Regions from separate parts of the Arthrobacter citreus genome, predicted to be linked through region 2. Evidence: predicted binding sites of a transcription regulator. Region 2 holds the regulator's gene; the other holds the start of a gene.
What was found. Region 2 encodes Rex, which represses fermentation and respiration genes when NADH is low (regulators of the CRP and FNR family bind a similar motif). Its sites were predicted from a motif close to CTTGTGAANNNNTTCACAAG; they were not measured.

Region 1 (14,914 bases), 850 kb from region 2:
AGAGGCTGCCGGAGCCTGGGATCCGAACTTTTGATTCCGATTCCACCGACCGAGACTTGGCAATGAGGTATTGAGTAATGACGAGCTGGGTAGTTCCGCGATTTTTTGGTCAGGAACAAATCGGGGCGCTACCTGTACCTTTGTTCCTCCATAAACAGATGTCAACAGTAAAGACTGATCATTTCAGGGGTGCTGTCCGCGGCCGGCTGCCGACCCATATCCGCGGCACCGCCCGGTGCCGGTATCGTGGAGGGTGAAGTGGAGCCAAACCCCGGGAGCGAAGTGTCAGCGCCAGTGCCGTCGTCCGTAGCAGTCATCGTTAGGACCAAGGACCGTCCACAGTTTCTGGAGCGGGCTCTCAAGAACATTTTTTCCCAGACATACCGCGGATTCCGGGTGGTTATTGTCAATGACGGGGGCAACCGTGATCAGGTCGAAGCGGTGCTGGCGCGCTTTCCCGAGGCCGGCCGGGAGCTGGTCGCGGTGGTGAACCACGAGTCGAGCCGGGGGATGGAAGCAGCGTCCAATTCCGGCATCCGCAGCTGTGACTCCACCTACATTGCCATTCATGATGATGATGACCTCTGGCATCCGGAGTTTCTCGAACGGACGGTCCGCCATCTGGATAATTGTTCCGACGCAGGGGTTGTCGTACGGACGACCATACTGTATGAGGAAATCGTCGGCGGCGAAATCAAAGAAACGGGATCCGCACCTTTCTGGGGAAATATTCAGCAGATATCCCTCGGTGAGATGCTGCAGGTTAACCGTGCCGTGCCTATTTCCTTCCTGTACCGCCGCTCGCTGCATGAAGAACTCGGATATTACGACGAGAAAATGGATGTCTGCGGTGACTGGGAATTCAACATCCGCGTCCTGTCGCGCCAGCCGATCGGGTTCCTCGATGGGGAACCTCTTGCTTTTTGGAGTCAACGGCCTGCCGCCAGCGGCGCTGATGCCAACAGCATCTTCGATAAAGCGGAGGACCACCGGCGTTTTGACCGCCAGGTCCGGGATGAGTATCTGCGGAAGGATCTGACCCAGGGCGGTCTCGGCATCCTGCTTGAAGTGAGCCGTTTGATGGCCGATCAGAAGGAGCTGCTGCTGGAAAACCAGCGGCGGATGGATGCGATGCAGGCGGAGCTGAACGAGGCCATCCACCGGCTCGAGGAAACAGTTACGCACAGGACCAGCCTGAGCGGATTCCTGCGGCGTGGAGGCGCGGCAGTGGCCGCGCTCCGGAGTGCGCTGCCGGGGAAGTCCCGCCCATGAGCTCCCGCATTGCGGTGCTGGCTGACCTCGGCCAGGACGTGTATCACGCCGGCGACGAAGCCATGGGTCATGCGGCGGCGGATGAGCTCCGCAGCCGCGGACTCCAGGTGGTGCTGCTGTCCCGGGATCCGGCCCAGACCGAGCGGCTGTTTGGTTCCCCTGCAGCCGCGACGCTGCCTTTTCCCTGGCCCCCCGCACAGCGGGAGTCCTATCTGCGGGACATCCGTGCCCATTTGGCGGGCACTTCGGAGCTGCCTCCGGAAGATCCGGCCCGGACCCTGATCGACGTGCTGTCGGAGTGCGACGGCCTCCTGATCGCCGGCGGCGGCAATCTGAACTCGCGGTACGGATGGCTGCTGTATGAGCGGGCCGCAGCGGTGGCAATTGCGCGGGAACTGGGCAAACCCTTGGTCGTTTCCGGCCAGACGCTCGGACCGCAGCTGACCGCTCCGGACACCATCGTTCTGGCCGACATGCTGCTCTCGGCGGACCTGTGCTCAATGCGGGAGCCTTCATCCCTGCAGCTGGCACGCCGCCTGGGCATCCTGTCCGCCGCAGGACTGGATGATGCTTCATTCCTGGCGCCGGCGCCGTTCTCCTGGCCCCGGCTATCGGCGGAAAGCGGGGCCACAGGGCTGCCCGAGAGCGGCTACACCGCCGTGACGGTGTCTCCACTGAGCGATGCGCCGGAGGACTTCTTCGCCCAGCTCGGAGCTGAGCTGGACATCCTGCACGGACAGACCGGCTTGCCGGCGGTTTTCATTCCCCACATGGGTGTTGGTGCGGAGCATGGCTGGGACATGGAAGCGCACGCCCGGATTACCGATGCCATGAGCACTCCGTTCCTGCAGCTGCCCGTCCTCCCGGCGCGGGAAGCGGCCGGGGTAACCGCTGGGGCCAGCCTGGTGCTCACCTCCCGGTACCATCCGGCGGTCTTCGCGCTGTCAGCCGGAGTCCCCGTCCTGGGCCTGGCACCGGACAACTACAGCGGGGTCCGGCTTTCCGGAGTCATGGGGAACTGGGGACTGGCCGACTATGTCCTTCCGGTTCCCGCCCTGCGGGAAGGCCTGCTGGGTCCCGCCCTCGCGGAGGCCTGGCAGCGCCGTACAGAGATTTCCCGCCACCTGGGGGCAGCGCTTCCGTCCCGGACTGCCTGGAGCAAATCGTGGTGGGACGCCGTGGCCGCCGCATTCCACGCCGGTACTCCGGCAGCCGGATACACTGCTGATCTTCCCGAGGCGCAGTACTTTGGCGCCACCGGATCGTGGCTGGCTCCAACGCAGCACATCGCGGTGGAATTCTACGGACGGTCGCGCATGGAGGCGCAGGCAGGTGTTGAAGAGGACAGGATGCGGTCCTATCTGGAGCAGCAGCGGCGGGAGTACGCGGAACTGCAGGCGGAACACCAGCGGCTGCTGTCATCGCGGACGGTTAAGGGCGCTCTTTCCCTGCACCGCGCCTACGCCAAGCTTTTTCGCCGCTAGCTCACCCGCTCCGGCGTCATTCGCGCCGGCCTGACCCGCCGCCGGTCTGACCCGCCGGCGGCGGGCAATCCGAGGAACCTAGAGCGCGGGTCCGTTGCCTGCGTTGCCCTGCCACAGGGCATCGAACGGGGCGTTGGAGGAGACCCGGTTTCGGATTCCTTCGGTGACGAATGCCTTGGCGGTTTTCGCTGCGGCCAGGGGCGTGGCGCCCTTGGCCAGCTCGGCGGTAATCGCCGCCGCAAGCGTGCATCCGGCGCCGCTGACCGCGACATCGCCAACCTTCGGTGCCCGAAGAACCTCCATGGTTTCACCGTCGTAGAAGACATCAACGGCGTCGTCACCGTCGAGGCGCACACCGCCCTTGGCGAGGACCACCGCACCCGACGCTTCGTGGATGCGGCGGGCTGCTTCCTGCAGGTCCTCAACGCTTTCGATGGCATCCATTCCGGCCAGCGACATGGATTCGAAGTGGTTGGGGGTGACAAAGGTTGCCAGCGGAAGGATCTGCGCCTTCAGCGCCTGGTCCGTGTCCAGCGCAGCTCCCGGTTCCTGGCCCTTGCAGATCAGGACCGGGTCCAGGACGATGTTGGTCCACTGCTGGCTCTGGAGGGCCTTGGCCACGGTGTCGATCGTTGCCGGCGTACCGAGCATGCCGATCTTTACGGTATCGAGGTCATAAGCGGTCTGGATCGCTTCGAGCTGGTCGCTGATTACCTGTGCCTCAACGGGCACGAAACGGTGGTTCCAGTTGTCTTTCGGGTTGAACGAGACGATGCACGTCAGGGCGGCAATGCCGTAGGTTCCCAGTTCCTGGAACGTTTTCAGGTCGGCCTGGGCGCCGGCGCCGCCGGTGGCTTCGGAACCGGCAATGGTCAGAGTGACAGCCGGAGCAGCGTTTCCGGCGGAGTGTGTGTTAGCAGACATGACTCCATCTTCCACCCAAAGGGTTCACCGGTGCCAGCGGCCCCTCGATGCTGCCGTTTCCGGGCATTCCGCACAGCGGGAGGCGGGTGCCCCATGAGCCCCCTGCTGAAAACCTTGCGCGTGACGCCGGCACACCCGCCTACGGGTAGGGGCGTGCAAGCCTCCAGATGACGGCGCGTCCCGCAGCCATGGACAGCCCGATGGCCGCAGCCATCAGCAGCGGCACCACCACGGAATGAACGCTGAGGCCAATGATGAGCCACGCAAGAAGTGTCGGGACAACGAAGAACGCCAGAATGTGGATGCCCTGGTTCAAGACGCGGCGCAGCGACCAGCCCAGCACCAGGGCTACGGGCAGGGCGGTGAACAGACCCAGGCCAGCGGCATAAAAAGCGGCGACGACGACGGTCCACACATAGCCCCAGAAATCCCGGGCAGTGCCCCATCCCACCACCACGGTGGCGATCGAGGCCAGGACAAAACACGCAACAACGTAGCCGAGGGCAGAAGCCAGCGGTCCTGGAAGCACCTTCGAATCCGAGAACACGGTGTCGGTCGCGGCCAGGGGAGGAAGCGCGACGTCGTCGTCGGCTTTGTCAGTCATCGCGTCTGGCCCCCTGGAATAGGTGAACTACATCTTCCACGATATTGCGCACCACGGGTAGGCGGGAGAGGATAACGAGCTTCGCGGCCAGGGGCGCGACGCTGTCCGCAAGCCGGCGCGAGCGACGCTGCCCGGGGGAACGGTCATAGATCCAAAACAGGGTTACGCCCATATGCACCAGCCACAGCAGCTCGGGCAGGTCATCACGGATGGCAAGGGGCGGCTGGGGCCGTGACACAGTGACGGCCTGCCGGAACAGCGCTATCGATTTGGCCCGCCCAATGCTCGAGTCCGCCGGGTTCTGGCGGCCGCGGCGGGCGGGAACGGGCGACGGCGGCATGGCCAGCCGCAGAAAGTGCGCCCCAAAGTCGTGGTACGGACCCATGATGTCCAGATGGGCGAGCAGGATCAGCCGCAGGTGTTCGCCCAGATTATGTCCCTCGCGCAACAGCGGCAGCGTCCGGCTGCGGTGTTCATCCTGAAGGAGCCTGTACAGCTCGGCCACGAGCTCGTCCTTGGACCGGAAGTAGTAGTAGGCGTTGCCCACCGACACGCCTGCGTGCTCCGCGATGCCCCGCATGGTGGTCTTGGCGTACCCCTGGGATTGAAAAAGCTCGAGCGCCGAATCGATCAGCTGCCGCCGGGTCTGCTCACTCTTGACCGTGGCGGCCATTAACGCTCCCTTGTGTTCAGTTATATGCCCGCACGGTGACCGGCACGCCCGCCAGTACATCACATTATTGAACGCGTTCAAAAATCTGTTGCCGGGACCGAGAGCACCGGTGCCGCGCACCGTTCACCTCCCGGCGTCGTCCGTTGCCGGCGGGAACGTGGCAGAATTGACGACGGCCCTTCTACGGCCGCCCGGTGCAGCGGGCACAGTGCTAATACAGCCGGAAACAGCTTCGGCGAACCACTAGGAAACGGAACTCCCATGCCCACCTCCACCGGCGTCGATCCGACGCCAGCCCCGGCATTCGCAGCCCGCGGCAGCTCCCACTACGACATCATCCTGACGATCATGTGCGTGGTCATCGTCATTTCCAACATCGGAGCCACCAAGGGAGTGGTGCTGGGGCCGATTTTCGGTGACTTCAGCATCGTGACCGACGGCGGGTTTTTCCTTTTCCCGCTGGCGTACATCCTGGGCGACGTCATCAGCGAGGTTTACGGCTTCAAGGCCGCCCGCCGCGCCATCTTCACCGGGTTCGCGGTTTCGGCGGCGGCTGCCCTGAGTTTTGCGGTCATCATTGCCCTGCCCGGGTTCGATGACGATTACGGACAGGCCAAGCAGGCAGCCTTGGAGGTGGCACTGGGCCCGGTCTGGCAGATCGTGGCCGCCAGCCTGCTGGGTTTCCTGGCCGGACAGACCCTCAACTCCTGGGTGCTGGTGAAAATGAAGGAGCGGTTCCGCGAGCGTGCTCTCATCGGCCGGCTCATGGCCTCCACCGGCGTGGGCGAGTTTGCCGACACGCTGATCTTCTGCGCCATCGCCGCCCCCGTCATTGGCATTACCGACGCCGGCGCCTTCGTTAATTACGTCATCTTCGGCTTTGTGTATAAGACCCTGATCGAGTTCCTGTTTGTTCCGGTGACCGCCGTCGTCATCAAGGCGATCAAGAAGCGCGAGCCCAGCTACGCCGCTGCCGCAGTTTCCGCTTCCGCACGGTAAACACGGCACGGTAAACACCGCACGGTAGACACGGCGGCTAACCGCATTCAATGGAGCGGATCCCCGCCGCGCTCTTTTGTGCCCGGGGTTTTTGTTCTAGCGTCGCAACCAACGCCGTTCAAAGGCGGTAACGGTTGCGACGGTGCCGGTGGCTAAGCACGACGGCGCCGGTGGCGGAGGCATGACGGTTCCGGTGATGCGGAACGACGCTGAGGAGGAACAATAATGGTGCAGAGCAGCGGCAGAGCGGAAGACGGACAACCCGGTGGCGGGCGGGACGCCGGCAGTTTGTCCCGCGGTAATAAGGATGCCGATGCGGCGGAGACCGAAACGGCAGGTGCATCGGAAGCCGCCGATAACGAGGGCTTCCATTCCGGTCCTCAGGTGTCCGACGAGCCGGAGCCCGGCGGCGGATCATCGTCGGGCGGGTCTTCGGGCGGGCCGGAAGACCCGCCCGAGGAGGACCAGAGTCCCTCCGGAGAGCAGGATCCTGAACAGAACCCGCCGCTGCCCCGAACCTGGAACTAACGGCCTGCCGGCAGCCGGTTCGGTTACCCCGCCCCGGGCTAATGGCCAGGGCCGGGGCGTGGTGCTTTCCTAGCGTGTTGCGCTGTAGTACTTCCCGAGGGTGTCCGCCTTGAAATCAAAGAAGGACCCGTCCTCGATGGCCAGGCGCGCGTCGTCGACCAGCTTTACCGTGAAGCGCTCGTTGTGGATCGACACCAAAGTGGATGCCACCATTTCCTTGGCGCGGAACAGGTGGTGGATGTAGGCCTTGGTGTAGTGCGCGCAGGCATAGCAGTCACAGCCCTCCACCAGCGGCGTGAAGTCCTTCTTGAAGCGGGCGTTGGACAGGTTCAGCCGCCCGTGCGGAGTGTAGAACGCACTGGTGCGCGCCACCCGGGTGGGGGACACGCAGTCGAAGGTGTCGGCACCGTTTTCAATGGCGGTGAAGATGTCGTCGGGCTCGGAAATGCCCAGCAGGTGGCGGGGCTTGTCCTCGGGCAGTTCCTCGGTGCACCAGCGCACAATGGTGCCGAGATTTTCCTTTTCCAGGGCTCCGCCGATGCCGAAGCCGTCAAAGTCCATCGCGCCCAGGTCGCGGGATGCCTTGCGGCGCAGATCCTCGTACTGTGCGCCCTGCAGCACCCCGAACAACGCCTGGTACGGCTTGCCGGCACGTTCTTCGGTGAGCCTGACGTGTTCGGTGATGCAGCGCTGCGCCCACAGGCGGGTCCGCTCCAGGGACATCTCCTGGTAGGCGCGGGAATTCATCAGGGTTGTCAGCTCATCAAAGGCGAACATGATGTCCGCGCCGATCTGGTGCTGGACCTGCATGGAGACCTCGGGGGTGAAGCGGTGCTTGTCGCCGTTGAGGTGGGACTTGAACCACACGCCGTCGTCGTCAATGTGTGCCAGGCGCTCCTTGCCGGGCGCAACGGCGTCGTCCGCCCCGGTGGCGTGCGTGGTGCCGTCGGCGTTCATGTTAATGACCTTCTTGAAGCCGGCACCAAGACTCATGACCTGGAATCCGCCGGAATCGGTGAAGGTGGGTCCGGACCAGTTCATGAACTTGCCCAGGCCGCCGGCTGCATCCAGGACGTCGGGACCGGGCTGCAGGTACAGGTGGTAGGCATTGGCGAGCAGCGCCTGTGCGCCGAGATCCGCCATCGACTCGGGCAGCACCGCCTTGACCGTGGCTTTGGTGCCTACAGCGATGAACGCCGGCGTCGCGATTTCTCCGTGCGGCGTGGTGATGGTGCCGGTGCGGCCCTGGAACTCACCGCCGTTGGCCTGCGTCTGCTCAGCTGTTGGGGCAGTGGTTTCGCGCAGGCGCTTACCGAGGGCAAAGGAGAACGTTGAGGAGGACACCCCTCCATTTTGCCTTACCCTCCACGGTGATGGATGCGCCGGCGGGATGGGGCTGCCCACTCTCCCGGAAGGCTGGGACGCCCGCCACATTTTTCCGGAGCGGGTGAGGGGCGGGCGTACGGTGGAAAGTGCGGTTATGGCCGCTTCCCATCGAATGTGAAAGGCCGGGCCGACCGTCTTGAATCACCTGCGCGACATGTTCCGGATCGGACCCGCCCACAATGACCACCATGTGGCGGTTCGATGCGGACTTGGTGTTGGAGTTCCCCTGCTCCTGCTGCTCGTGCTGGGGCGGATAGACCTTGCCATTTTCGCCAGTTTCGGTGCCTTCACCGGCATCTATGGACGCAATGAGCCTCACCGGCAGCGTTTTGGCCATCAGCTCCGTGCCGGCGCCCTGATGCTGGCAGTGATATTTGCCGGCACGCTGACATCCCGGCTGGAACCCAGCGCGTGGGACATCGTCATTGGAACCACGGCTGTGGCCGGGTTGGGAACGCTGGCAACCGGTTTTTGGCGGCTTCGGCCAGCCGGATCCCTGTTCCATATTTTTGCCTACGCCGCCATTTCCTCAGTGCCTCACCAGCCGCCGATTCCGCAGGCGATGCTGGTGGCTGCCGCGACCGTAGTCTTTTCCCTGCTGTTGGGTCTCTCCGGGTGGCTCCTGAGCCGGCACCGCACGTCATGGGAAAAACCGGAACGACGGCGGTTCACCTCCATCGAGAGGCGCGCCATCTACGCTGACTCCGCCCAGTATGCCGTGGTGGCAGCAGTCGCGGGATCCATAGCAACGGTCCTGGGTGTGGGGCACAACTACTGGGCCATGGTGGCCGCGACGGTGCCGCTGGTCGGACTGACCGTACGTAACCGCCTGCACCGCGGATTGCAGCGGATCCTGGGAACCTTTGGCGGACTGCTGCTCACGGCGCTGATTCTGGTGCCGGGCCTGCGGCCGTGGCAAATGGTGGTGGTCATAGCCCTGCTGCAGTTTGGCGCGGAAATGCTCATTGCCCGGCAGTACGCCCTGGCGCAGGTTGTGGTTACCCCGCTGGCCTTGGTGAGCACCGAACTGGCGCATCCGGGCGATCCGCTGCTGCTGATTCAGGATCGGGCCTTGGAAACTGTCATCGGAGCGGCGGTGGGCATGGCCATGGTGCTGACAGTCCAGCTGTACCAGCGGCGCAACGCCCGCCGTCCGCTGCTGGGGGAGTAGCGCCGGAAACCGCTGCTGGGGGAGCAGCCTCGGAAAACCGGCGCTGGGAGGTAGCCCCGCCGTCTGCCTCTGGGGGACTAGCCCCGGAAACCGGCCGGTGGCCACGGCTTCCAGAAGGTTCCGGGTTCCCGTTCCTGCAGGTTTAGGTTCCTACAGATCCAGGTTCAGGCCCCGCACCGCTATGAGCTCGTTGCGGATCCGCCGGTCCAGTTCACTTTCCGACAGCGTTTGGGACCCGCCATGGGCACGCAGGTACAGGAGCGCGTCAAGCCGCAGGACACGCCAGTCCCGTTCACTGTGCTCGTCTCCGGCCTCTGCGGAACGGTGAATCTCGCGGTCGTAAAGATTGGGCTCATTCAGCTGGCGCTGCAGCATTTCGGCAGCAAGCTTGGCCTTCAGCGGATCGCTTTCCGCGGCGTCGCCTGCCCGGACCGCCTGCGCGTATGCCGCCGACGTTTCCTCGTCTCCGGATTCATGCGTGATGTGGGCGGCCAGTGACAGTGCCGCCTGGATCCAGTTCCACCGGCCGAAGTTCCCGTCAAACGGCAGCCCGGTAATGATGTTGCAGACCTGCAGTGCGTTTTCCGCATCATCCAGGTTCACATACAGAGTGTGCGCGAGATCCCGGACATCACGCAGGTTGCTGCCCGATTTTACGTTCAAGCCACGGCTCAGCCGGGCGGAAATCTCCTGGACCCGGGTGTCGTCCGGATGAGCGGCAGCCGCGGCGGCAACCACGGCGGCGTAGTTTTCCTCCTCGGCCGGAACCACCCGCACGGCATCCGCCGGTGCTCCGGATGGAGCGGGGGCCTGGACCCGAACCGAAGAACCGTGCGCCAGCCGCAGCGTCATGCCATCCTCCAGCACCAGATGGACGAGTGCGGGCACGCCGAAGTCGTCGTTCTCCACTGAGCTGTCCCGGACCGGAGCCAGCGAGGTGCTCTCATGCACCGGAATCTGCCCGGGTGCAAGCAGCTCGGCATTGACCCGGAATGTGTACGATTCCGGTTGGCTCTCTGGCATGGCTGGTTCCTTCTCTTCGGACAATCGGCCCTCAGTATATAAAGAAGCGGTAACGGACGCTTAGCGTCCCCAGCTGGCCGAGGCGAGGGCCTGCCGCAGGAGGTCTCCCCGGCCGCCGGCAAACTCGGCATAGATTTCAGGGCTCAGGGCCTCCTCGGGTGTCAGCCAGGACAGTTCCAGGGCATCCTGCCGGGGATCACACTCTCCGGTGACGGGAATGAGGTAGGCCAAGGCGACGGCGTGCTGGCGTTCATCCGTCAGCCCGGACTGGGACGGCGACGGGAAATATTCGGCAACGGCAAACGGTGTTAGTGCCGGCGGCAGCTGGGGGAAGGCCATGGGGCCGAGGTCCTTTTCCAGATGACGCAGGAGCGCCGCCCGGATGGTTTCGCGGTACATGACGCGTCCTGAGACAAAGGTCCGGACCATCTTGCCCTCTTCGGTGGCCTGGAGCAGCAGGCCCACCTCGGTGACGTAGCCCAGCGGGTCGCATCGGACCGGTACTGCTTCCACGTAAACCATGGGAAGGCGCTGCCTCGCCTCATGCAGGTCTTCTTCGGAGAGCCAGCCGGGATAGGGATCAGGGGTACGAACACTCATAGCAGTGTTCTACCGCAATCCGCCGGGTGCATTGAACCGACGCGCGGCGCTTTGGCCCTCGGCTGAACTGATGAACCCCTTTCAGCGGTGCGTGCTTCGGCATAACCTCGTGGACATGGCCAGCACCGAAAAGAAGACTGCGGCACCCAAACAGCCCAAGGCGCCCCTGCCCGAACTGCTGCTTCCGGACGCCATGGCCTGGCGGAAGTGGCTGGAAGCGAACCATGCGCAGTCTCCGGGGGTTTTACTGGTCCTGGGCCGCAAGGGCGGAACCCTCACCAAGCTGATCTATCTGGACGCGCTGCATGAAGCCCTGTGTTTTGGCTGGATTGACGGACAAGCCAACCGCCGCGATGACGAGAGCTACCTCCAGCGGTTTACCCCGCGCCGCCCGCGCAGCATTTGGAGCCAGCGCAATGTCGGTTTTGTGGAACGGCTGGAAGCGGAGGGAAGGATGCGTCCTGCCGGCCGCGCCGCCGTCGAAAAAGCAAAGGCGGACGGGCGGTGGGAAGCCGCCTATGCGGGGTCAGCCACCGCACAGGTTCCTGAGGAACTGCTGGCGGCCATCGCTGAAGTGCCCGCCGCGCAGGCAGCGTATGACGGCCTCAATGCGCAGGCCCGGTACGCCCTCTACTTCCGCCTCAATGCACTCAAAACGCCTGCAGCCCGGGAGCGAAGGATCGCGGCGATCGTGCAGGACCTGGCGGAGGACCTCACACCTTAGTTGCCGGGCCAGCCCCGGAACAGACTGCCCGAGGCCTGCAGCCTGGCCGTGCCCTTGTCTTTGCCTGAGCCCCGCGCGACTCTGGAGGAGGAGCTCAAAGTCAGTGGAGGAAGAGCTCAACGTCAGTCGAAATCCGCCGGGGAACGGCGGGCTGCGGGAAGTTCCGGGAGGAATACCATGTGTCGGCTCTTCGGTATGCACGCGGGAGATCATCCGGTGAAGGCCACCTTCTGGCTCCTCACCGCACCGGACAGCTTGGCGGAGCAGAGCCGGCGGGAAGCTGACGGGTTCGGCATCGGAGTCTATGACCGCGAGGGCAGGCCGTCAGTGGTGAAGGCGCCCATTGCCGCCTATGAGGACAAAGCATTCGCAGCAGAAGCCCGGGACGTGGAAAGCCTTACGTTCATTGCCCACGTACGGTACGCCAGCACCGGCGGCGACGTGAAGGCAAACACCCACCCGTTTGAGCAGGACAACCGCCTGCTGGCCCATAACGGAGTGGTTGAGGACCTGGACCTGCTCGACGCCCGGCTGCAGCAGCTGGGAGTGATGGACCTGGTAAAGGGGGACACGGACTCGGAGCGGGTGTTTGCCCTGATTACTGCCGAAATTCGCAGCAACGGCGGGGATGTCGGTGCCGCCCTCGCTTCAGCGCTGGGGTGGATTGCCGAAAACTGTCGGTTGTTCGCCCTCAACATCATCCTGACCGATGCCGCCAACGTTTGGGCGGTGCGGTACCCGGACACCCATCCGCTTTACGTCCTGGAGCTGTCCGGCGAGGACAGGAAAAGCGGCATGAAGACCCACCGCATCAGCATGCGGAGCGAGCAGCTGGAAGCCGAGAGGCGGCCCGCAGTGTTGCTGGGCACCGAAAAGATCGATGACAACCCCAACTGGCGCATGATGGATTCGGGAGAAATCCTGCACATCGCACCATCACTGGAGGTTCGCCGCAGCCACCCGTTGCCTTCAACGCCCCGCCATCGCCTGACTCTTGCTGATCTCAGTGACCAGGCCGCGTCGTCGCAAAGCCCGCAGACAGCCGGCAGCACTCCTTAGGTACAGCACTCCTTAAGTACGGGACTTATAGGGCCCAATCACCCGGCATTATTGGCACCCCGACTGCCGGCAATCAGCCAAGCCCGCGGCGAACGCGGGCTGCCGCTTCCAGGATCATCCACGCTGAAAGCTGGGTGGAAAGGTCGACGCCGGTTCCCGCGGGATAATGCTGTTCGGCCGGTTCCAGGGGGTGCGGTGAAAAGACGCTCCACTCTCCCCGTTTGGTCCGTCCAGCCCACAGTTCCTGTGCGGTGGAGGCCACCAACTCCGCCGCCTCTTCCCGGCGGGCCGGCGGAATGGTCGGCGACACGGCGGCCAGCGCCAGGTAGCGGCAAAGAATGCCGGTGAAAAGCCCCGCGTCTCCGGTTCCGTGCGTGATGAGTACTGAGGTTCCCGGATGGGTCAGCCCGGTCCGGACGGCTCCCACCAGGTCTGCGGCCCGGGTCAGGTTTGCCGGTCCGCCAAGCTCCAGCAGGGCACCGAGGATTGGCCCCTGGTTGTAGGTGAAGACGGCACGCTCCAAGACCGGTTCCCCTGACTGGGCTGCCTTGACTCCATCGAGGTACAGGCCGGTGCTGTTGTCCAGGAGGACGTCGTTGAGCCAGTCAACCAGCGACTGGGCGCGCTCGCGGTCACCGCTGCGCGCGAAGTGCAGGGCCGCAGGTGCCGTCGCGGGCGTGTTCTTGAAGGTGCGCCGCCGGTTCCAGTACAGCCCGCCGCCAAAGTCCCGGGTGTGCGCGGACTTCAGGGCGTCGCCGAGCGCTGACAGCATTCGCGGATGCGGCCGCACGTTCACCGCGGGGACGGCGCCGTCGCGGCCCTGGTTCCGCACAGGCCGGGCAGGAATAACGGCATCCAGCCGGCGGACAGCCAGGGCCAGCCACGCCATGTCATCAAAATACCAATTGGTGGCCCGCAGCCAGTTCCTCAGCCTAATGGTGCGCACCAATTGACTGGCCTGCCGGACGGCGTGCGGTGAACCACGCAGTGCGGCGTCCACCAAGACGTCAACGTAGTGCGCCTGCCACCAGTAATGCCAGGGCCCCGGCAGCAGGGTTCGGCTTCGTGGGCTCTTCACTGCTGCCAGGGTCGTGCCCGGAAGGCCGAACAGCGGGCGGCTGAAAGCTGCGGTGACGGAAGCAGCGGCGTCGTCGGCCCGGGCTTGGATTTCATGCAGCGGTTCCTCGGGAAGCATGCGCACCACCCTAGACCTGTCCGCGCCGTCGTTACAGCCGGGCGCCCCCAGTCGTGGCCGCGCCGGGGAACAGCGTTCGACTGCCGGCAGGGCCGGTGGAGGCCGGTAGAGATGCAGTGTGTGGCCGATCACAGTAGGCTCGGCAGTGCCGCCGCAGGGGCGGCAGCAACTTTTCGCAGGAGAATGCAGTGGATATTTCAGGGGCATCGGCACTCGTCACCGGGGGTGCCTCCGGGCTGGGGCGGGCTACTGCCCGCAGGCTGTACGACGCCGGGGCATCAGTAATCCTCGTTGACCTTCCGTCCTCCGGCGGGCTGGCTTACGCCGCCGAGCTTGGCGATAATGCCCACTTCGTTCCCGGAGATGTCACGGACGCCGGGCAGATGGCTGCAGCGGTTGAAGCTGCCATGAACGCCGGCCCGCTGCGGGTGGCAGTGAACTGTGCCGGCATCGCCACTCCCGGCAAGGTACTGGGGCGCAACGGTGTGCTGCCGCTGGAAGACTTCGCCCGGGTTATCCACGTGAACCTCATCGGAACCTTCAACGTGAGCCGGCTGGCTGCGCAGGCCATGGCGGAGACTGAACCGGTGGAAACCGGCGGAACATCCGAACGCGGCGTGATCATCAATACCGCATCTGTGGCCGCTTTCGACGGGCAGATTGGACAGCCCGCGTACGCCGCATCGAAGGGCGGTGTTGCTGCCATGACGCTGCCACTCGCCCGTGAGCTGGCCCGGCATCTGATCCGTGTGGTCACGATCGCTCCCGGGATCTTTGAAACGCCCATGATGGCGGGGCTTCCGCAGGACGCGCAGGATTCGCTGGCCAGCCAGGTGCCGCATCCCTCCCGTCTGGGACGGCCGGACGAATATGCCGCCCTGGCTGCGCATATCATCGAAAACCAGATGCTCAACGGTGAAACCATCCGGCTTGACGGCGCCATCCGGATGGGGCCGCGCTAACGTGACTTCGGATCCATCTGCTGTCCCTTTTTCGAACCTGCCCGACGCCGACTTCTACGCCTTTGAAGATCTGCTTAGCCCCCGCGAACAAGACAAGCTGGCAGAGCTTCGGGCCTTCCTTGCGGCGGAGGTCGCCCCGTATGCCGCGCAGTGGTGGCGGGATGCGTACTTCCCGGCTGAACTTCTGCCCAAGCTCGCCGCTCTGGAGCTGTCCACCCCCGTGCAACAGGGATACAGCCCCCTGTTTGCCGGACTGGTCATTGCCGAAATGACCCGGACCGACACATCCATCGCGACATTTTTCATGGTT
Region 2 (14,914 bases):
AGTGGATCCTCCACGGCACATCCCGCCGCTGCGGCGACCAGGGGCACGCCAAGGGCCAGGCCGGCGCCGAATTTCAGGAAGGAGCGGCGGCGCATGGCATCCGGCTGGGGAGTGCTCTGAGGATTCTTCAACTATTTCCAGCTTTCATCGCGGCGGGGGCTGCCACTTCTACAACGCGTAGTAATACTATTATGCTCCCGGAATATTCGCAGCCCCGGGCAGCAGGTCCGCGGAGGGCTCCGCGTAGCGGACACCGATCAGCGTGTCACCATCAAAATCCAGCGTGGTGACGGAAGTCAGGGTGCACTGGCGGTTACGGGGGTCATGCCACAGCTTGCGGCCCTCGGCGGCCAGGCGCGTCACCCAGATGGGCAGCTGATGGCTGACCAAAACGGCTTCGGCCTTGTCTCCGCCAAGCTCAAGAGCCTGCCTCCGGGCATCCTGCACCGCGGCCATGACACGCTCCACCTGCGCCGTGTAGGGCTCTCCCCAGGAAGGCTTCAGCGGGTTGTACATCAGCGGCCAGTACCGCGGGTTGCGCAGCCTGCTGGTAACCCCGGAGAGGCCCTCGAACCGGTTGGTCGCCTCCAGGATGCGTTCGTCGGTGGCGATCTCCAAACCCAGGGCGGCGGCGATCGGCGCAGCGGTCTCCTGCGCCCGGGTCAGCGGCGACGCGACCAGGTGCACCAGCTTCGCGCCGTCATTCTTGCGGTCTTCAAAGTGGCCGGCGACGCGGCGGGCCATTTCCTGTCCCAGTTCGGACAAATGGAACTCCGGGAGGCGCCCGTAGAGGACACCGTCCGGATTGAAGACTTCTCCATGGCGGACGAGGTGGATCGAGGCACGGGACATGTCTATAAGTTTCGCAGAGGAAGCGTCCGGAACTAAATCTCCGAAATACTTGAAGCTTGAACGAATCTGTGTCAGAGTAGATGCAAATGCATCGACATGCATCGGGGTTTGACCCCGACACCAACCAGCAACAGGAGAACAGCATGATCCCCAACGGACTTTCCACCGGCACCTGGACCCTCGACGGCTCGCACAGTGAGGTGGGATTCACCGTTCGTCACGCCGGAATCAGCAAGGTGCGCGGCAACTTCGACGACGTCGCCGCGGTCATGGAGGTCGGCCCGTCCATCAGCGATTCCACCATCAACGCCGTGATCAAGTCCGCGTCGTTCAACTCGAACGATGCCAACCGCGACGGCCACGTCAAGGGAGCGGACTTCTTTGATGTCGAGCAGTTCCCCGAGCTGACGTTCTCCGTCACCGGCGTTGAGGGTTCGGGCGAGACCTACAAGGTGTCCGGCGACCTCACCATCAAGGGAACCACTCTTCCGGTGGTCCTGGACACCGAGTTCAACGGCGTGGCCGTGGACCCCTTCGGCGCCACCCGCGCCGGATTCTCCGGCTCCACCGTCATCAGCCGCAAGGACTTCGGCCTGACCTGGAACGCAGCCCTGGAAACCGGCGGCGTGCTCGTGGGCGACAAGGTGACCATCAGCGTGGACGCCGAGTTCGTGGCGGCAGCCTAGCCCAAGGCCCGGGCACCCGCCCTCACCGACAGCTACACAAGGACACCCCGGCAGCGCGCCGGGGTGTCCTTCTGCATCTGGGGGAAGGCCTGCGGCGGAGGGTGCAGCCGCGATAGGCTGGGGGAAATCCAACCGCTGCACCGAAAAGACCCGGCGTCTGCCAGGGCAGCATCTGCACCAACGAGCAAGTAGGCGCACAATGAGCACACCCCCGAATTCCCCGGACCCCCGCGACCCGAACAAGCCCAGGGACCCCGGCGCTGCGGCCGACGACGAACCCAGGTACGGCCAGCGCCTGCCGAAGACTCCCCCGTACGGCCAGAATCCGGTTGGCCAGGACCAATCCGGCCAGCCGCAGTATGGTCAGCCCCAGTATGGCCAGTCCCAGCAGGGGCAGCCCTACACTCCGTATGGCCAGCAGGGCTCGGCACAGGCTCCCGGCCAGCAGCCCTCCTATGGACAGCCTCCGTACGGGCAGCAGCAGTACGGCCAGCAGCCGCAGAGCCCGTACGGCTACCAGTCGGCGCAGCCGTCCGGTTATGCCACTCCCGGGGCTGGACAGATGCCCGGAGGCAAGCCCGTTCCTCCCCGTGATGTGATGACGGGATTCTGGCTGATCCTCGCCGCGGGGCTCCTGACGCTGATCTACCTGACCAGCACATACCTCTCCCTCGCGGACTCCGTCAGCTTCACCATGCTTTCGGACAGTGACCGGCAGATGGTCGAAGACGCCGGCATGAACGAGGAAACGTTCAGAAGCGTCTTCGTGACCACCGGGGTCGTCCTGTCGCTGATCGTCCTGCTGGTCTACGTCCTCATTGCGTTCCTGGTCCGCAGGGGCAAGAACTGGGCGAGGATTCTGGGAACCGTTTTTGCGGCGCTGTCCGCCGTATCGGCACTGCTCTCCCTGCTGAGCGGCCTTGCGTTCTCCTCTCCCATGGAGCTGATCGGATTGCTCGGCTCGCTCGCCGGGATCGCCGGCATTGTGATGCTGTACCGCCCCCAGGCGAAGCCGTACTTCCAGCCGCGGCCACGTTTCGGCCCCTACTACTGACAGCCGCGGGGTCAGAGGCACAGCGCTGAACCTTCCCGCTTGAAGCGGGCAAAGGGTCGGTCCGGAGTCCGGACCGGCCCTTTTTGTTCCCGCGAAGCCCCTCAAACCACTGCAGCTGGTCACACCGCCGTTCCTGCGCTGTAGCGTTTGATGACCCCTCTGGACGGCAGCAGAGTCCGGCGGGGAGCGTATCCCTTTTCACGAAGGCGGCAGCCGACCATGAGTTCACTTCCCGCTTCCCCCAATCCCCAAAAACCCCGTGTCCTTGACCTCGGCAGAAAAGCCCGGGGTGTTCTCGGGGCCCGGGTTCCGGCCGCACACCGAAGGGCGGACCGACCGGCCCCGCCAACAGCCGGACCCCCCACAGCAACAGCATTACCGGCCGGTGAACTGGTGATCCCCAAACCGCCGGCGGCTGCTCCACCACCGGCGCTGCCGGCGCGCATTCCCTTCAGCGAGTGGAAGGGCCCCAGGCCGCGGGCGGTGAGCTTGGCTTTCGCGCTGATCGTGGTTGGCGGGATCATCAGCCTCAGCGGTGGAATCGCGACAAGCCGCAGCCCGGTAACGGAGCTGCCGCCAAACATCGCTGAGCTCGAGATGCTTGGGGTTGATGCCGGAGAATATGCCGCCGCGATGCAGGTGGTGACCCTGGCCGCAGCCCTGGTGGTTTTCGGAATCTATCTTTTGCTCGCGGTCCTGATCCGTGAAGGCAGGAACTGGGCCCGCATTGGTGGTTCCGTCCTCGCAGCAGCGGCACTCACCGAAGCGGTTGCCGCCGGCTCAGGAGTGCAGGTGGCTGCTTTGCTGGTGGCCGCCGCCGGCCTGGGAATGCTGTACCGCAGTGACTGCAGGAGGTACTTTCGGCCCCGGCGCAGCCAGTACTTGAGCGAGCCCTCAGGGTTCGTTACTCCGCCCCCACCCTAGGTTGCGAGCCGGGCCCGGGCCTTGGACGCAATGTTCGAGACCTGGGCCCGCTGCGCGTGGTAGGCAAGGATCTGCAGCTCGGTGGCCATATCCACCTTCCGCACCTGGACATCGTCCGGGACCTGCAGCACCACGGGTGCGAAGCTCAGGATACTGGTGATGCCCGACGCCACGAGACGGTCGCAGAGGTCCTGCGCCACCTCTGCGGGAACGGACAGGACAGCCATGTTTGCTCCCGTCCGCTCCAGTACGCTCTCCATGGCTTCAATGGAGCTGACCCGCAGCCAGCCGACTTCCTGGCCAATCACCAACTGGTCGGCGTCGAACAGCGCCACCACTTCGAAACCGCGGGATCCGAATCCGGGGTAACCGGCCAAGGCGCGGCCGAGGTTTCCGGCGCCGACAATCGCCACCCGCCAGTTGCGGGTCAGGCCCAGGGCTGCGGCGATCTGTTCGCTGAGATAGGAAACGTCGTACCCAACGCCCCGGGTGCCGTAGGAACCCAAATAGGACAGGTCCTTGCGGAGCTTGGGGGAATTAACTCCCGCCGCTTCCGCCAGTTCGTCCGAGGACACCCGGTCAATTCCCTCGCCCAGCATGCTGCTCAGGGCCCGCAGATAGATGGTCAGGCGGGCCAGGGATGCAGGAGGGATGTGCCGGACGGCCGCACCGGCCAGCCGGTCGGATTCCTCGGAGGTGCTCACATGTCCCTATCGGTTGTTGTGCCGCCCGGGCGGCTGCGGTTCCTGCCGGCTTGCCGCCGGTCCCTCCGGGCTGCCCGGTTTTCCCACTCTAAGCCCGCAGCGGGGCCGGACAAAGCCCCGGGAAGCTAGGCTCCCAGAAGCCGCCGGATCCGGGCCTCGTCCAGCTGCCAGAAATCGCGTTGGATCCCGTCGATCAGAAGCACTGGTATTTCTTCTCCAAAGCGGGAGGTAAGGTCCGCGTCCCCCTCGATGGACTGTTCACGCCAACCCACGCCGAGGTCGGCGCGGATCCGTTCGAGGACCGTCCGGGCCGCTTCACACAGGTGGCAGCCCGGGCGGGTCAGCAGGAGCAGGTCGGGGTGCGCATCTGATGAGGTCATACATCTAAAATAGCCGCCGGGTCCAGTTATGCCGTGCCTTGTCCGGGCACCAGTGCTCCGGCCGACTTTTTGCGTAGACTCAGGGGTATGCCCAGAACCACCGCAGTACGAGCCTCCGAGCCTCTGCCAGCGGTGGTCAAACCCGGCGAGGCTGCGTTCTTCGACGTCGACAATACCCTGATGCGGGGAGCAAGCCTTTTCCATGTGGGGCGCAAAATGTACCAGCGGCGGGTCTTCACGCTTCGGGAAGCTTTCGGCTTTGCCCGCAAACAGGTGCGCTTTATGCTGCAGGGCGAGAACCTCAAGGATGTTCATTCAGTGCGCGACGCCGCGCTGACGCTGGCCACCGGCCTGGCGGCGGCGGATATCCGGGTCCTGGGCGAAGAAGTCTACGACGAGATGATCGAATCCAAGATCTGGCCCGGCACCCGTGCCCTCACCGAACAGCACATGAAGTCCGGCCGGCCGGTCTGGCTGGTGACCGGCACCCCCGTGGAGGTGGCGTCAGTCATCGCGGACCGGCTGCACCTGACGGGCGCTTTGGGGACGGTCAGCGAAATCGATGACGGACTGTACACCGGGCGCCTGGTGGGGGAATTCCTGCACGGACCGGCGAAGGCCGAGGGCGTGAAGGTCCTGGCGAAGAAAGAGGGCCTGGATCTGGACCGCTGCTGGGCCTACAGCGACTCCTACAACGATGTGCCCCTGCTCAGCCTGGTGGGACATCCGGTGGCGATCAACCCGGATTCCCGGCTGCGCCGCCATGCCAGGGACCGCAACTGGCCCATCTACGATTTCCGGTCCGGACGGCGCGCGGCAACCCTGGGGTTGAAGGGTGCCACCATTGCCGGCGGGGCCTATGGGCTGTGGCGGGGCTTCTCCTGGGTCCGGTCCCGTTAATCGGGATCCCTGGCACCACTCAGCCCCGGCAGTACCGGCCCCTGCGGCCCGCAGGACAACCCGCTTTAAACGACAAACCCGCCGGTCCCCGAAGGGACGGCGGGTTTGCCCAGGAAAAATCCTGGTTACTTCTTGTTGCGACGCTGGTGGCGGGTCTTGCGAAGCAGCTTACGATGCTTCTTCTTTGCCATACGCTTGCGGCGCTTCTTGATAACTGAACCCACAGAGTCCTCACAAACTTGAAATAGTCAGACGCCGGCTCCAACGCTTCGGCACCGTTGGCACCCGCGCATTGACACCGGCAGATAGTTGCCACGATGTAAAACGTTCTTTAACAGGGTACCGCCTCGCCGCGGTATCCAGTGACAGCACTACGCAGTGTCTGAGCGCCCGTTAATGACGGCGTTTTTCAGTACCTGCTGGACCGCCGATTCCGGTACCCGGTAAGAACGGCCGAAACGGACAGCGGGCAGCTCGCCCGAGTGGACCAACCGGTACACGGTCATCTTGGACACGCGCATGACATCCGCAACTTCTGACACGGTCAGAAACCTCACGTCCGAGAAATTTCCCTCGTCTGCCATTTGCCTTGAGTCCTTTGCTGATGCGCAACATCCGGCTGCAGTGCAGCTTGGCCGGAGGACGCTGGGACTGCCACTGGGGACTGCTCTTGGGGACCGTCATGTGGAATAACTGTCCGGTCTTCCACTCTAGTATCCGAGGTCACGGTAGCGGAAGTTCACTGGCCATCTTCGCGCCGCCTGCGGGCAGCTTCGGCCAGTGCCGCCAGGACCTGGCCACTGGTTTCCCAGCCCATGCACGCATCGGTGATGCTCTGCCCGTAGACCAGGGACCCGGGATTGGCTTCATCCAGTTTTTGGGCACCGGCAACGAGGAAGCTCTCCAGCATCACTCCGGCCACGGCCGACGACGCCGCTCCGCCCTTCCCCAGCATGTCCGCCAGTTCCAGTGCCACCTCAGCCTGGCGCACGTGGCTTTTGCCGCTGTTCGCGTGGCTGGCGTCCACGACCAGGCGGGGGTTGAGGTTCCTGCCGCTGAGCGCATCGGTTGCGGCGGTGACGTCCGGCGCGGAGAAGTTTGGCCCCGCTGTTCCGCCGCGCAGGATGACGTGCGTGTCCGGGTTACCGGCGGTGCTGACCATGGAGGCCCGGCCGCCGCCGTCGATCCCCAGGAAAGTCTGCGGCGCCAGCGCTGCCTGGCATGCGTCCAAAGCGATGTCCAGTGACCCGTCGGTTCCGTTCTTGAAACCCACCGGCATGGACAGTCCGGAGACCAGCTGGCGGTGGATCTGGCTCTCGGTGGTCCGCGCGCCAATGGCGCCCCAGCTCACCAGGTCCGCCAGGTACTGCGGGCTGATGGGTTCCAGGAATTCAGTGCCGACCGGCAGGCCCAGTTCACCGGCGCCGAGGAGGAACCGGCGGGCTGCGCGCAGGCCCTCGGCGATGTCGTGGGATCCGTCCAGCCGGGGATCGTTGATCAGGCCCTTCCACCCAATGGTGGTGCGCGGCTTCTCGAAGTAGGCGCGCAGCACAATCAGGAGGTCCTGATTGTGCTCCCGGGCGGCAGCCGCCAGCTTTCGTGCGTACTCCAGGCCGGCTTCGGAATCGTGGATTGAACAGGGGCCGATAATCACCAGCAGCCGGTCATCGACGCCGTTCAGGACGGCCCGGATGTCCGCACGGGACCGCTCGATGTGCCGGGCCAGAGCGGGAGTGAGCGGCATGTCCTCCGCCAGCTGGACCGGCGCGGGCAGGGTGCGGAAAGCGCTGACCCGAAGATTGGAGGTGTTCGGTGCAGGGCTGGGAGCGCTGGGGCCAGCGCCCGTCCCGGTGAGTTCTCCGGAGATAACAGTCATGGTCTTTCCCGTTCGGCTGTGGTGCGGACCGGCGGGAAGACTCATCAAAGCCCGCCGGATATGGCGAAGGGCAGGGAATGATCCCCTGCCCCGGTGGCTCTGAAGGTTGGCGTCAGCGTATTACCGCGCGGGCTCCTCCAGAGCCAACGGAAAATACGCATACCAACGCTTTGTCATGCCTCCGACCGTAGACCCGGTCCGCCTCCGCTGGCAAATCCGGCGCGGTTAGATGACGCCCTGGGCGAGCATGGCGTCAGCCACCCGGACAAAGCCGTTGATGTTTGCGCCCACCACGTAGTTGCCGGGGGAACCGTATTCCTCGGCGGTCCGGGCGCAGTTGTCATGGATGTTGACCATGATTTCCGTCAGCCGGCGCTCGGTGTGTTCAAAGGACCAAGAATCCCGGCTGGCGTTCTGCTGCATTTCCAGCGCGGAGGTGGCAACACCGCCTGCGTTGGCTGCCTTTCCGGGGCCGAAGAGGACGCCGGCTTCCTGGAAGGCTTCAATGGCCTTGGGTGTGCAGGGCATGTTGGCGCCTTCGGCAACGGCCACAACCCCGGACTTAATCAGGGTGGCGGCGTCGGCGTCGTCGAGCTCATTTTGCGTGGCGCACGGAAGTGCCACCGTTGCTCCCGCGTCCCAGATGGAACCGCCGGGCACGTACGTGGCGGAGCTGCCGCGGCGCTTGGCGTAATCGGTCATGCGTCCGCGCTCGACTTCCTTGACCTCGCGCAGCAGGGACACGTCAATGCCTGTTTCATCCACCACGTAGCCCTGCGAGTCAGAGCATGCCACCACGTTGGCCCCGAGGGACTGGGCCTTGGCGATCGCGTTGATCGCCACATTGCCTGAACCGGAGACGATGACGCGCTGCCCGTCCAGGCTGAGGCCCCGGGTTTTGAGCATTTCTTCAACGAAGAGCACCACGCCGTAGCCGGTGGCCTCCGGACGGACCAGCGAGCCGCCCCAGCTCACGCCCTTGCCGGTCAGCACGCCGGACTCATAACGGTTGGTGATTCGCTTGTACTGGCCAAACAGGTAGCCGATCTCCCGGCCGCCCACGCCGATGTCACCGGCGGGGACATCGGTGTATTCGCCGATGTGGCGGTAAAGCTCGGTCATGAAGGACTGGCAGAAACGCATGACTTCGGCGTCGGACTTCCCGCGCGGATCGAAGTCGGAGCCGCCCTTGCCGCCGCCGATGGGCATGCCGGTCAGCGCGTTCTTGAAGATCTGCTCAAAGCCCAGGAATTTGACGATGCCCAGATACACCGAGGGATGGAACCGCAACCCACCCTTGAAGGGCCCCAGGGCGGAGTTGAACTCGACGCGGAAGCCGCGGTTAATCTGCACCTGCCCATGGTCATCCACCCAGGGCACCCGGAAAATGATCTGGCGTTCCGGCTCGCAGATGCGCTGCAGGATGGCGGCCTCGCCGAACTCCGGGTGCTTTCGGAGCACCGGCTCCAGGCTGTCGAAAACTTCGACCACCGCCTGATGGAATTCGGTTTCTCCCGGATTGCGGCGGAAAACGTCGTCGCGCACGCTGATGAGTGTTGGGTCCATGGTTGTGATTGCTCCTTCGAGTATTCCCCGCGTACTACGCTAGCGCCCGGCCGCCGGGCCTGCGATGTGTGACGGGGGAAGTCAGCCTAGGAACGCCGACGCCGGAACTTGGGAAGCTGTCCCAGCAAATCGACGGCCCGCTCAGCTGCCCGGCCGACGGTGCGGCCCAGATGCTGTGCCGCGGCCTGATCCGCGCCCGCCGGCTGGGCTTCAATGCTTCCGGGCTCCAGCCCGGCTGACGCTGCGGCCGCTGCTGACAGCTGGTCCGGCGCCGACGACGGACGGCCGGTGAACAGCTGGCGCCCGGTTCGGGCGCTCCCCGGCGTGTTCCCGGCAGAGTTACCAACAGCGGAGCCCGGTGCCGCGCCGGCTGCGCCCGCCGCGCCCGCAGGGCTGAGCGATGCAATGCGCACGCCGGGAGTCTTGGCCGCCTGCAGCGACGGAAGATCAAAGGCCTTGAGCCACAGCACGATCTCCTCGAGCGGGGCCGACTGCAGCGAGTAGTACCGCTTTTGTCCCTCGGCGCGCATGCTGACCAGGCCGGCTTCGCGGAGGACCTTCAGGTGCTTCGAGACGGTGGGCTGGCTGACTTCCAGCTCTTCCACGAGTGCGCCTACGGACTTATCCCCGCTGCGCAGCGCACCCAGCAACTCCCGGCGGGTGCCCTCCGCAATGACGGCAAAAACATCATCGATGACCATGACACTTACTTTATCCGTTTCGCGGACAAAGGCTGGTTCCCGTGCCGGGCGGTCCGGGCCGCCCGGCGGAACGCCGCCTAATCGAACCAGGGATCCAGTCCATGGAGCGGAAAGACTTCCTTGCGGGTGGCCATCACGGTGCGGTCAATTTCATCGTTGGGGTCATATCCGACTTCCCAGGATCTCCACCACAGCTCAACGCCGTCACCCATCATGGGCTGGGAATCCTCCCCGTAGCGTTCCTTGACGTACTCCCGCCACGAGTCGGGCACCGGAGTGTTGCACCGGACCCGCCCGTTGGCCGCCACCGACATGAGCAGGCTCCAGGAACGGGGAACCACTGAAACAACGTTGTAGCCGCCGCCGCCGGTCGCGATCCATCTGCCGCCGCACAGGTTGGCTGCCAGGTCAGCGATCGTCAGGGCCGCCTGCCGCTGCGTGTCGACGCTCAGCCGCAGGTTGGTCAGCGGGTCATCAAAATGGCTGTCGCAGCCGTGCTGGCTCACAATCACGTCCGGGGCAAAGGCCTCGGCGAGCTGCGGCACCACCGCGTGGAAGGCCCGCAGCCATCCGGCGTCGGACGTCCGGGCCGGCAGCGCCACGTTGACGGCGGTTCCCTCGGCTCCGGGGCCTCCTGTTTCGTTGGCGAATCCGGTGCCCGGGAAGAGCGTCAACCCGGTTTCATGCAGGGAAATCGTCATGACCCGGGGGTCGTTCCAGAAGATGCTCTGGGTCCCGTCGCCGTGGTGGGCGTCGACGTCGATGTATAGGACCTTGCCCGCACCGCCGGCCAGCAGCCGCGCGATGGCGGCCGCGGCGTCGTTATAAATGCAGAAGCCCGAGGCACGCTCAGCGGCCGCATGATGCATTCCGCCGCCAAAGTTCACGGCATGGACCACGTCACCGGACAGCACGGCATCAGCGGCAGCGAGTGATCCGCCGACCAGCCGCGCGCTGGCATCGTGCATCCCGGCAAAGGCCGGATTGTCTTCGGTGCCGAGGCCGAACTTCTCCTCGGATGACCGCGGGTCCTCGCTGACCCGCCGGACTCCGGCAATGTACTCGCTGCCGTGGACCATCCCGAGCTCCTGGTCGGTGGCGACAAACGGCTCCCCCAGGGAGACACCGGGCAGATCGAAAATCCCGAGATCCTTGGCCAGCCTGGCCGTGAGGTCCAGGCGCAGCGGACTCATGGGATGGCCGAGGCCAAAGTTGTACTCCAGCATGGACTCGTGCCAGATGATGCGGGTCGGCATGACCGGAAGACTGAGTCCGCGGTTGATCATGCTGAACAGGCTACGCGATCTGAGCAATACTAGGAGACTGACACCGCGGCACGCCCCCGGACCGCTGCGCGGACGCGCATCAGTGGTTTACTTCTGTGCAGAGCACCGCGCCCCACTTGGAACCAAGGAAACAAGCACGAATATGGCACCCATCCGGCAGCCCCGGCTGCAGCTGCGGCAGCTTCGACCCATGAATGCTTTCTCCGCGCTGCGCGACTTCGTCGATGCGCTGGCTGCCAGCTCGCCGGCCCGGCTCGCCCTGATCGTCTTCGCCCTGGTGATCCTGCTGTTCACTGCCCTGCTGTCATTGCCGGCATCGGCGGCCAGCGGACAGGTCACGCCTTTGTACGATGCCTTCTTCACCGCCGTCTCGGCCGTCTGCGTCACCGGGCTGACGGTGGTCTCCACGGCCACCCACTGGTCCGGGTTCGGCCAGGTCCTGATCCTGATTGCCATCCAGGTGGGCGGCTTGGGCATCCTGACCATGGCATCGCTGCTGGCCCTGGCCGTGAACCGGCGGCTGGGCGTGCGCGGAAAGCTGATTGCCCAGGAAGGCATGAACACCGGCCGTTTGGGTGAAGTCGGTTCGCTGCTGCGGATCGTGGTCACCACCACCGTGGCCATTGAGCTCATCCTGGCGCTGGTCATGGCCCCCCGGTTCATGATTCTGGGAGAGTCCCCCGGCCAGGCCCTCTGGCACGCAGTGTTCTATGCGGTCTCCGCGTTCAACAACGCCGGTTTCACCCCGCACTCCGACGGGCTGGTTCCGTATGACGAAGATCTGTGGATCCTGGTGCCGCTGATGGTGGGCGTTTTTGTCGGCAGCCTCGGCTTTCCGGTAATCATGGTCCTGCTGCAGAGCAAGCTCCACATCCGGCGCTGGAACCTGCACACCAAGCTGACCCTGTTGGTGACGAGCATCCTGCTGGTGGGCGGCAGTATTCTCTGGGGTGCCTTCGAATGGTTCAACACCCAGACCATCGGCGAGATGAATGTGGCCGACCGGATCCTGCACTCGGTGTTCGCTTCGGTCATGACCCGTTCCGGCGGGTTCAACCTCGTGGACATGTCGGACCTGGATTCCAGCACCCTGGTGATCACCGACATGCTTATGTTTGCCGGCGGCGGATCAGCCTCCACGGCCGGCGGCATCAAGGTCACCACCCTCGCCGTCATCTTCCTGGCCATCGTGGCCGAAGCACGCGGTGATTCGGACGTGCGGGCCTTTGGCCGGACCATAGCCTTCGGCGCCATGCGCGTTGCCATCTCCGTGGTGGTCCTGGGCGCCACCCTGGTGGCTGTAACCACCGTGGCGCTGCTGGCCATCACCGAAGAGACCCTGGAACCGGTGCTGTTCGAAGTGATTTCCGCCTTTGCCACGGTTGGGCTGAGTATAGGACTGAGTGAAGAGCTGCCGCCGGCAGGCAAATACCTCCTTGCGGCTCTGATGTTTGCCGGCCGCGTGGGTACCATCACCCTCGCGGCGGCTCTGGCCACACGACAGCGCAACACGCTTTACCACTACCCCGAGGAAAGGCCGATCATTGGCTGACAGACCAGCTCATAATGCTCCCGTCCTGGTGATCGGGCTGGGACGCTTTGGCTCCGCCACCGCCGAACAGCTGGTCAAGCAGGGCCGCGAGGTCCTGGCCATCGAGCGGGATCCGAACCTTGTCCAAAAGGCCTCGGGCATCCTGACCCACGTGGTGCAGGCCGACGCCACCAACATTGACGCCCTGAAGCAGCTGGGCGCGCAGGACTTCTCCTCCGCCGTCGTCGGTGTGGGAACCTCCATCGAATCCAGCGTGCTGATCACCGTGAACCTGGTGGATCTGGGAATTGAACACCTGTGGGTCAAGGCGATCACGTCCGCCCACGGCAAGATCCTGACCCGCATCGGCGCCAACCACGTGATTTACCCGGAGGCCGACGCCGGCCGGCGCGCGGCGCACCTGGTGGGCGGTCGGATGCTGGACTTCATTGAGTTCGACGACGACTTCGCCATCGTGAAAATGTACCCGCCGCGCGAGACCCAGGGCTTCACGCTGGGCGAATCCAACGTGCGGTCCAAGTACGGCGTAACCGTGGTGGGAGTGAAGTCCCCGGGCGAGGACTTCACCTATGCGCGGGCGGACACCAAGGTCTCGTCCAGGGACATGCTGATCGTTTCCGGGCACGTGGACCTGCTCGAGCGGTTCGCCGCCAGGCCGTAGCAGCGGCTTGCCGCGAGGCTGCGGCGATTGTGGCGGTTGCGGCGGTTGCCGAAGCCAAAGAGCGGTTCCGGGAGTTGCCGGAGCCAAAGGGCGGTTCCAGTAGCCAAACCGCTCCGTGTGCCGGTTTCCGCCATCCTCAATGCACCTATCGTGCAGATCCGGGGCTATCCCGCATTCCATAGTGCAGATAACGGGCCCAAACCGGGGATATTTTCCCTTTTGAGCCCCTCATCTGCACGAAGGATCAGGCGAAGGCCCCTTATCTGCACGAAGGATCCCGGCAGGACCCACGAAAGCCCGTTATCTGCACGAAAGATCCCGGCAGGACCCCCGAAACCCCGTTATCTGCACGAAGGATCTGGCGAAGGCCCCTTATCTGCACGAAGGATCCCGGCAGGACACCCGAAAGCCCGTTATCTGCACGAAAGATCCCGGCAGGACACCCGAAACCCCGTTATCTGCACGAAGGATCCGGCCGGCAGACCCAGCAAAACCCGAGGGGCTACTTCTGCGCCGCAGTAAGCTCCGCAGTGATCTCGGCAGCGCGTTCAGCCGCGGCACGGGCGCCACGGGCAACGATGTCCGGCAGCCCCTGCTCGTCGAAGCTGCGAATGGCGGCCTCGGTGGTGCCGTTGGGGCTGGTCACGGCACGCCGCAGCACTGCGGCATCAGCGCCGGGCTCGGCCAGCATGTAGCCGGCCCCGGCGACCGTGTCCCGGGCCAGCACCGCCGACAGCTCCGGATCCAGGCCAAGTTCCTCGCCAGCGCGGGCCATGGCTTCGGCCAGGTAGAAAGCGTAGGCCGGGCCGGAGCCGCTCACAGCCGACACGGCGTCGACCTGCTCCTCCGGAACCTGCACCACCCGTCCGGTGGCGGAGAACAGCTCGGCGGCCAGCGACATGGTTGCCTCGGTGGCGTTGGTCCCGGAGGAAATCGAAATCACGCCGCGGCCCAGGCGGGACGGGGTATTGGGCATGGAGCGGATGACGGGCTGGCCTTCGGGAAGCCCGGCTTCCAGCATCTCGAGCGAAACGGCGGCGGCTACGCTGATGACCACGGTTCCCGGATGCAGGACGGGGGCAATCTCCGAAAGCAGCGCCGCGACGCCGACGGGCTTGACGCCGAGAACGACGACGTCGGCACCGGCCGCAGCAGTGCGGTTGGCCTCCGGGTCCTCGTTGCCGGCCAGCACCGTAAGCCCGTCATAGCGCCCGCGCAGCTCTTCGGCCCGCTCAGGGCGCCGCACGGTGGCGCTCACCTGGGACACGGGCATTCCGCCGGCAAGGATGCCGCCGAGAATGGCTTCGTTCATTGAGCCGCAGCCCAAAAAGGTCAGATTCAGAGTTCCGGTATCCATGCCCCCGATTCTGTCACGGACGGCGCTACTCCGAGATTTGGCCCAGGTTCATGCGGGCGAAGTCCAGCGTCTGTTTCAGCTGGTCCTCCCGCTCGCCGGCTCCCTTGACCTTGCGGGTACTGACTTCGATGGCCACCACGCCCGCATACCCGGTCTCGGCCAGGTACTGCAGGGCTTCGGCGCAGCGCTGGGTCCCCTCGCCGGGCAGCATGTGCTCGTCGCGGCCGTTGGGTGTGCCGTCGGTCAGGTGGACGTGGTGCAGGCGGCTGCCGAGCTTGCGCAGTTCCTCGTAGGAATCCATCCCGGCAATGGCGGCGTGGGAGAAGTCCCAAGTGACGTGATCGTACGGCTCCGTCACCGGATTCCAGTGTGGAAGGTAGGCTTTGGCTTCGCGCCCGCGGACCCGCCAGGGGTA

Region 1: the regulator Rex is predicted to act here: its motif matches at 5,022-5,041, upstream of AAE021_RS14180 (queuosine precursor transporter).

The regions. Positions count from the first base shown of each region.
Region 1 is NZ_CP151657.1:3,077,457-3,092,370, reverse strand. Features, by position in the region: gene AAE021_RS14205 (glycosyltransferase family A protein) at 247-1,272, shown strand; gene AAE021_RS14200 (polysaccharide pyruvyl transferase family protein) at 1,269-2,756, shown strand; gene thiD (bifunctional hydroxymethylpyrimidine kinase/phosphomethylpyrimidine kinase) at 2,835-3,680, opposite strand; gene AAE021_RS14190 (hypothetical protein) at 3,820-4,284, opposite strand; gene AAE021_RS14185 (TetR/AcrR family transcriptional regulator) at 4,277-4,957, opposite strand; gene AAE021_RS14180 (queuosine precursor transporter) at 5,219-5,956, shown strand; gene AAE021_RS14175 (hypothetical protein) at 6,182-6,484, shown strand; gene tgt (tRNA guanosine(34) transglycosylase Tgt) at 6,554-7,918, opposite strand; gene AAE021_RS14165 (FUSC family protein) at 8,025-9,041, shown strand; gene AAE021_RS14160 (DUF6707 family protein) at 9,192-10,064, opposite strand; gene AAE021_RS14155 (NUDIX hydrolase family protein) at 10,125-10,664, opposite strand; gene AAE021_RS14150 (YdeI/OmpD-associated family protein) at 10,780-11,388, shown strand; gene AAE021_RS14145 (class II glutamine amidotransferase) at 11,566-12,447, shown strand; gene AAE021_RS14140 (glycoside hydrolase family 76 protein) at 12,521-13,642, opposite strand; gene AAE021_RS14135 (3-hydroxyacyl-CoA dehydrogenase) at 13,831-14,604, shown strand; gene AAE021_RS14130 (acyl-CoA dehydrogenase family protein) at 14,606-14,914, shown strand, end outside.
Region 2 is NZ_CP151657.1:48,695-63,608, reverse strand. Features, by position in the region: gene AAE021_RS00285 (TlpA family protein disulfide reductase) at 1-95, opposite strand, end outside; gene AAE021_RS00280 (histidine phosphatase family protein) at 190-852, opposite strand; gene AAE021_RS00275 (YceI family protein) at 996-1,538, shown strand; gene AAE021_RS00270 (hypothetical protein) at 1,738-2,592, shown strand; gene AAE021_RS00265 (hypothetical protein) at 3,076-3,516, shown strand; gene AAE021_RS00260 (redox-sensing transcriptional repressor Rex) at 3,513-4,220, opposite strand; gene AAE021_RS00255 (glutaredoxin family protein) at 4,346-4,600, opposite strand; gene AAE021_RS00250 (HAD-IB family hydrolase) at 4,688-5,500, shown strand; gene AAE021_RS00245 (30S ribosomal protein bS22) at 5,626-5,724, opposite strand; gene AAE021_RS00240 (helix-turn-helix domain-containing protein) at 5,872-6,084, opposite strand; gene AAE021_RS00235 (3-deoxy-7-phosphoheptulonate synthase) at 6,240-7,376, opposite strand; gene gdhA (NADP-specific glutamate dehydrogenase) at 7,602-8,942, opposite strand; gene AAE021_RS00225 (metalloregulator ArsR/SmtB family transcription factor) at 9,029-9,643, opposite strand; gene AAE021_RS00220 (acetoin utilization protein AcuC) at 9,721-10,929, opposite strand; gene AAE021_RS00215 (TrkH family potassium uptake protein) at 11,072-12,481, shown strand; gene AAE021_RS00210 (TrkA family potassium uptake protein) at 12,474-13,142, shown strand; gene proC (pyrroline-5-carboxylate reductase) at 13,645-14,499, opposite strand; gene AAE021_RS00200 (sugar phosphate isomerase/epimerase family protein) at 14,525-14,914, opposite strand, start outside.